Regions from separate parts of the Pseudomonas poae RE*1-1-14 genome, predicted to be linked through region 2. Evidence: riboswitches for the same ligand, from Rfam matches in the RefSeq annotation. Region 2 holds a riboswitch; the other holds the start of a gene.
The links. Region 2 has a riboswitch for cobalamin ahead of cobW (cobalamin biosynthesis protein CobW). Riboswitches for the same ligand answer to the same signal wherever they lie in the genome.
Positions count from the first base shown of each region.

Region 1: it holds a riboswitch for cobalamin, as region 2 does, so the genes downstream of both, cobO (cob(I)yrinic acid a,c-diamide adenosyltransferase) here and cobW (cobalamin biosynthesis protein CobW) in region 2, are expected to answer to the same signal.

Region 1 covers NC_020209.1:3,092,126-3,095,535, reverse strand. The annotation lists gene H045_RS13330 (C40 family peptidase) at 1-197, shown strand, start outside; gene H045_RS13325 (PQQ-dependent sugar dehydrogenase) at 323-1,636, opposite strand; cobalamin riboswitch at 1,736-1,990, shown strand; gene cobO (cob(I)yrinic acid a,c-diamide adenosyltransferase) at 2,070-2,681, shown strand; gene H045_RS13315 (cobyrinic acid a,c-diamide synthase CobB) at 2,678-3,410, shown strand, end outside.
Region 2 covers NC_020209.1:1,523,209-1,526,618, reverse strand. The annotation lists gene cobN (cobaltochelatase subunit CobN) at 1-610, opposite strand, end outside; gene cobW (cobalamin biosynthesis protein CobW) at 614-1,675, opposite strand; cobalamin riboswitch at 1,769-1,968, opposite strand; gene H045_RS07010 (M10 family metallopeptidase C-terminal domain-containing protein) at 2,021-3,410, opposite strand, start outside.

The DNA of each region.
Region 1 (3,410 bases), 1.6 Mb from region 2:
ACTTGCTGTTCTTCGCCACCGGCGGCGGTTCCCAGGTCAGCCATGCGGGCATCTATGTGGGCGAGGGCCGTTTCGTGCATGCGCCGCAAACCGGCGGCACGGTGAAGCTGGATACCTTGTCCAAGGCGTATTGGCAGAATGCGTACCTGAGCGCCAAGCGCGTATTGCCGGCCGAGCATCTGGCGCGCAATCCTTAACGCTCAAACCAGGATCCGCACGTGGGAGGGGGCTTGCTCCCGATGGCGGTGCATCAGTTCAACCATTCATTGACTGATCCACTGCTATCGGGAGCAGGCCCCCTCCCACATGTGTTTTGCGGTGTTTATTTAGCGGCTGAAACCCGCCACACCTTATTCCCCACATCATCGGCCACCAGCAGATCCCCCTGCTGATCGATGACCACGCCCACTGGCCGGCCCATGGCTTTCTCGTCTTTGTCGAGGAACCCGGTCAGCACGTCCACCGGCTGCCCCTTGGGTTGTCCGCCCTCGAACGGCACGAAGATCACCTTGTAGCCACTGTGCGGCTTGCGGTTCCACGAGCCGTGCTGGCCGATGAACGCGCCGTTGCTGAAGGTCGCCGGGAGTTTGCTGCCTTCGGCAAAGGTCAGCCCCAGGGATGCGGTGTGCGGGCCCACGGCGTAGTCCGGTGCAATGGCCTTGGCCACTAGCTCCGGATTCTGCGGCGTCACGCGCACGTCCACATGCTGACCGTAGTAACTGAACGGCCAGCCATAAAAGCCGCCATCCTTGACCGAGGTGATGTAGTCCGGCACCAGGTCGCTGCCGATTTCGTCGCGCTCGTTGACGGCCGTCCACAGTTTTCCGCTCTGCGGTTCCCAGGCCATGCCGTTGGGATTGCGCAGGCCCGACGCGAAAATCCGGTGCTGGCCGGTGGTGCGGTCAACTTCCCAGATCGCTGCGCGGCCTTGTTCGGCCTCCAGTCCGTTTTCGCCAACGTTACTGTTGGAGCCGACGCTCACATAGAGCTTGCTGCCGTCCTTGCTCGCCACCACGTTTTTCGTCCAGTGGTGGTTCAGCGGACCGCCTGGCAAATCGACGACTGTAGTGCCCTGGGTTTTGATCGCGGTTTCGCCCGGCTGATAGGCAAAGCGCAGCAGCTTGTCCGAGTCGGCCACGTACAGGTCGTTGCCCACCAAGGTCATGCCGAATGGCGAGTTGAGGTTTTCCAGGAAAACCGTGCGTGTCTCGGCCACGCCGTCGTGGTCGGCATCGCGCAGCAGGGTGATGCGGTTCGGGCTCGGCACACCTGCGCCGGCGCGGCCCATGACTTTCTCCATCACCCAGCCGCGAATGCCCTTGGCATCATCCGGCTTGGGCGGCGCGTTGGTTTCGGCCACCAGTACGTCGCCATTGGGCAACACATAGAGCCAGCGCGGGTGGTCCAGGCCTTCGGCGAACGCAGCGACCTGAGTGCCAGCGGCGGCGGTCGGCTTGGCGCCTTCAGGCCAGCCGATGGCCGGTGCGATGTTTACTGTTGGGATCAGCGTCTTGTTCGGTTGCGGCAACTTGGGCGACGGCCCGGTGCCATCCGACACCTGCAGCGTCGAGCTTTCACCGCAGGCGGCAAGGGTGCCGGCGAGCATGATGAGTAAGGCGAGTCTTGTTTTATGCATGGTTTTCTCCTGAATGCCTGTAAGGGTAGAGGATTGCCAGCGCGGGATGGTTCAAGTGCCAGGCCAGCTTTAATTGACGCTCCACCCCCAACCCACTAACCTTCGCCGCTTGTTCCAGGTGCTCCGTGGCGCGTGCGTCGACAGAGTGAAACAGGGAAGCCGGTGAGTGAGCGCACTTGTACACAGTGCTGCCGCGATCCCGGCGCTGCCCCCGCAACGGTAAATGAGTCAACACGGTGCTGTTTGCCACTGTATCGCCCGCGATATGGGAAGGCGCGCCGCCGGCTTGCCTGCGCTTGATACGTGCAGGCGCCACTCATGAGTCCGGAGACCGGCCTTGAACATTCAACAGCATCACGGTGGGCGATGCTTGGCTGTCTGTATGTGCTTGTTCCTGCCCGCCGTTTTTGTCCAGCCCCAACGGAGAGCTGCCATGACCGATTCCCCCGAACGCGACGAGCGCCATCTGGCGCGCATGCTGCGCAAAAAAGCCGTGATCGACGAGCGCATCGCCAACTCGCCGAATGAGTGCGGCCTGCTGCTGGTGCTCACCGGCAACGGCAAAGGCAAGAGCAGCTCGGCCTTCGGCATGCTGGCCCGTGCCATGGGCCACGGCATGCAGTGCGGTGTGGTGCAGTTCATCAAGGGCCGTTTCAGCACCGGCGAAGAGATGTTCTTCCGCCGCTTCCCCGAGCAGGTGCGCTTTCACGTGATGGGTGAAGGTTTCACCTGGGAAACTCAGGACCGCCAGCGCGACATCGCCGCCGCCGAAGCCGCTTGGGCGGTATCGCGGGCAATGCTGCAGGACCCCTCCATCGGCCTGGTGGTGCTGGATGAATTGAACATTGCCCTCAAGCACGGCTACCTCAACCTTGACCAGGTCCTCAGCGACCTGCAGGCCCGCCCGCCGATGCAGCACGTGGTGGTCACCGGCCGTGGCGCCAAGCCCGAGCTGATTGAAATGGGCGACACCGTCACCGAAATGGGCATGCTCAAGCACGCATTCCAGGCCGGCATCAAGGCTCAGAAGGGCGTCGAACTTTGAATCAGCCCCGTCATTGCCCGGCCGTTCTGATTGCCGCACCGGCGTCCGGCCAGGGCAAAACCACCGTGACCGCCGCCCTGGCCCGGCTGCACCGCAATCTGGGGCGCAAGGTGCGCGTGTTCAAGTGCGGCCCGGACTTCCTCGACCCGATGATCCACGAGCGCGCCAGTGGTGCGCCGGTGTATCAGTTGGACATGTGGATGGTGGGCGAGCAGGAAAGTCGCCGCCTGTTGTGGGAAGCGGCGGGCGAGGCCGACCTTATTCTGATCGAAGGCGTCATGGGCCTGTTCGACGGCACGCCCTCCAGCGCCGACCTGGCGCGACATTTCGGTGTGCCGGTGCTCGGCGTGATCGACGGCACCGCCATGGCCCAGACCTTCGGCGCACTGGCCCTGGGCCTGGCGCGCTATCAGCCGGACCTGCCGTTCGCCGGCGTGCTGGCCAACCGGGTCGGCACCCTGCGTCATGCGCAGTTGCTCGAAGGCAGCCTCACCGAAGGCCTGCGCTGGTACGGCGCGCTGTCCCGCGAGACTGGAATCGAACTGCCCAGCCGTCACCTCGGCCTGGTGCAGGCCAGCGAGCTCAATGACCTCGATGCGCGCCTGGACGCCGCCGCCCAGGCCCTGGGCAGCAGTTGCGAAGTGGCGGTGCCGCCACCGGTGACCTTTGCCGTGCCCGAGGTGATCGCGGCCGAGCCGTTGCTCGCCGGCGTGCGCATTGCCATCGCCC
Region 2 (3,410 bases):
CCGCCGCGACCGGCAGATCGGCGCGCCACTCTGTCTGCCAGTTCTGCAGCGTGGCATTGGCGTGGTGCGGATGATAAATGGCCGTGCGCGGCAGGGTCTGCGGCTCGGCCCACGAATAGTCGCGACCCAGATAGCCGGAGGCCAGGCAGTGATAGAAATTCAACGCATTGCCCAGGCCGCCCTGGCGCAGGAAGTGCCACAGACGGTCGCGTTCCTGCACCCCGACGGTGCTCAGGCTGCCCAGTTCCGGGTCCGGGCGGTCGCACCCCGGCACCAGAATCAGTTGCACGCCGCGCTCGGCCAATGCCACCAGGCGCTCGACGCCATAGCGCCAATAGCCGATGCCGCCATGCAGCGAGATCAGGATCACCTTGGCGTGACGCAGCACCTGGTCCACGTAGAGGTCGACCGAGGCGTGGTTCTGCACCTGCATCGGGTTGGCAAGGCGCAGGCTGGGGTAGTCGTCGGGCAACTGCCGCGCCGCTTCGGCCAGCAGCGCCAGGCTCGAGTCGCCGCTGCACAGGATCACCAGTTCAGCGGGGGTCTGTCCAAGGTCGGCAATATTGTCGTCCGAGACAAAACCACCGGGTTGGGTCCTGAGCAGGTGCATGGCTTAAACGCTGAGCGCGGCGCGCAGTTGCGCTTCGAGGCCTGCGGCGTCCAGCTCCTGACCGATCAGCACCAGGCGGGTGATGCGCGCTTCGTCGGCGCCCCAGGCGCGGTCGAAGTGCTTGTCGAAGCGGGTGCCCACGCCCTGGATCAGCAGGCGCATGGGTTTGTTGGGGATGGCGGCAAACCCTTTGATACGCAGGATGCCGTGCTGCACCACCAACTGGGTCAGCGCGTCGAGCAGCAGGGCTTCGTCGGCTTGCGGCAGGTCGATGGAGATCGAATCGAAGGCGTCGTGATCGTGGTCGTCTTCACCTTCGTGGTGCGCATCGTGATGGCTGTGGCGGGCGTCGATGTGTTCTTCGGAGCCGGCGCCCAGGCCGATCAGCACGTTCAACGGCACGCGGCCGCTGCTGGCTTCAATGACCTTGACCGCCGGCGGCAGCTCTTCGGCGACTTCCAGGCGCACGCGGGCCAGGTCTTCGGGGCTGATCAGGTCGGCCTTGTTGAGGATCACCAGGTCGGCGCTGGCCAGTTGGTCGGCGAACAGTTCGTGCAGCGGTGATTCGTGGTCCAGGTTCGGGTCGAGTTTGCGCTGGGCGTCGACCTGGTCCGGGAAGGCGGCGAACGTGCCGGCGGCCACGGCCGGGCTGTCGACCACGGTGATTACGGCGTCCACTGTGCAGGCGCTGCGGATTTCCGGCCACTGGAAGGCCTGCACCAAGGGTTTTGGCAGGGCCAGGCCCGAGGTTTCAATGAGGATATGGTCGAGGTCGCCGCGACGGGCCACCAGTTCGCGCATCACCGGGAAGAATTCTTCCTGCACGGTGCAGCACAGGCAGCCGTTGGCCAGTTCGTACACACGGCCGTTGGCTTCTTCCTCGGTGCACCCGATGGAGCACTGCTTGAGGATTTCCCCGTCGATGCCCAACTCGCCGAACTCGTTGACGATTACCGCGATACGGCGGCCCTGGGCGTTGTCGAGCATGTGGCGCAACAGGGTGGTCTTGCCCGAGCCGAGAAAGCCGGTGACGATGGTGACGGGAAGTTTGGCCAGTGTTTTCATCGGATGCCCCTTTGGGCGGGCATACGGGACGAGTGGCCCTGCGGCGGCGCGCAGCAGCGGATTTCGTCACCGGATCACCCCGCCCGGTTGAAGTGGAAAATCGGTTGCGAGGCAGGTCTCCTGGCTTGGGGCTTGCGGGTCTTGCGACCGGCGCCAACTGCGCCTTCCCGCCGGATCGGCAGTGGCGTGGCAGTCAGCAGAACCCTTCACAGTTGCGGGGGCAGCCGCGGCTTGAACCGCGTTCCCTTCTTAGCTTCGGCCTGGGCCGAAGAACCTCGAACCCGCAAGGCTACGCAGTGCGTGGCGAGCGGTCAACGTCGCAAACCCGGGACACGGGCGACTGATCTACACATAGCGATGCTTGATGGGCACATCCGTCACGATGTCGGCGAGCGCTATGCGCCCCTGGCTTTCCAGGTAGAAATCAATTTCGCCATCGCCTGTGAGGTCAAGCACCAGCCACGACTCGTTTTTTTGCGGATCGTAGCCCAGCCCTGCCTCACCGGGCCGGCCGGAGAGCCGGTTGACGAAGGTGAGGTCATGAAGACCCTGCTTGCGCAACAAGGCGGATATATCGATTTTGTCCTGGCCGGTGACGAAGTCGGTCAACAGGTCGGGGCTGCGTAATGTCGAATCGGTGACGGTGTCGTACACGAAGGTATCGCGGCCTGCCCCGCCCTCCAGCCGATCAGCGCCGCCACCGCCCTTGAGCCGGTTGTCGGCTGCGTTGCCGGTCAACACATCATTGCCGGAACCGCCGATGGCGTTCTCCAGGGTAACGTCCTTGGCGATGGAGACATTGCCCTTCTTGCCACCGACGTCGGAGAAGGTTTCAGCGTTCAGGTTGATCACCTGGTTCTGGTAATAGCCGGAGAAATCCAGCGTATCGTTTCCGCCGCCGTCCCAGACACAGAACACGGCGCCGTCCCGTGGGGACACCAGTGAAAGATCGTCTCGCCGGGTATTGGAGTGGAAGCCGTAGGTGGTATCCGTGTTACGGGTCCGGTAATTGGCGCCGTAGGCCTTTTGGGCCCAGGCGATGTCGGTCATCAGCGGTGCCGACGCATACTCGCCCTGGTGATCCTGGCCGGTATCGCTCGCGTCGAAATAGCTCATGACCGAGTAGGCCCGGCTGTCCTGGGCGAAGATGGCATGCTCGTCGTAGTTGCTCGGCCCACGCGCCGCGTCGTATTCACCGGTGTGCGCGGCGCCCAGCAAGTGGCCGATTTCGTGGGTCAGTGTATGGCGACCAAAGCCGTTCACGGCTGGCGCACGGTTGGCCCAATAGTTCGGGTTCACGCGCACCCGCCCCGCTTTTTCGGAAAATGTGGCATCGGCGAAGTTTATCGCCCTGCTGTTGACGAACCGTAACTGGCCTTCCGGCGCAGCGGCTTCTTCCTTGAACTCGATATTCGCAACATCCGACCAGGACTGCATTGAAAGACGGGCCTGCTCCTGCTGGGTTTGATTAAAGCGGGTCTCCGCTGGTGCAACTTCGCGAAACGTATAACCCACACGCACTGTTTTATCTTTATCGCGGTCTTGCAGCCGGCGCTGTCTTCGATCGATCTGGTTGGCGGCTTGACGGGTGGACCAGGACGGCTTGCCGGACCCTGCACGATAATACGGATCGCCAGCCTGCTGGGCCTTGTACTGCGGGCCAGCGGCTTCAACATTCGGATCTACAATATTTTGATTAACAAAGGGTGTGTTAAAACTGGCGCGAGATATAACA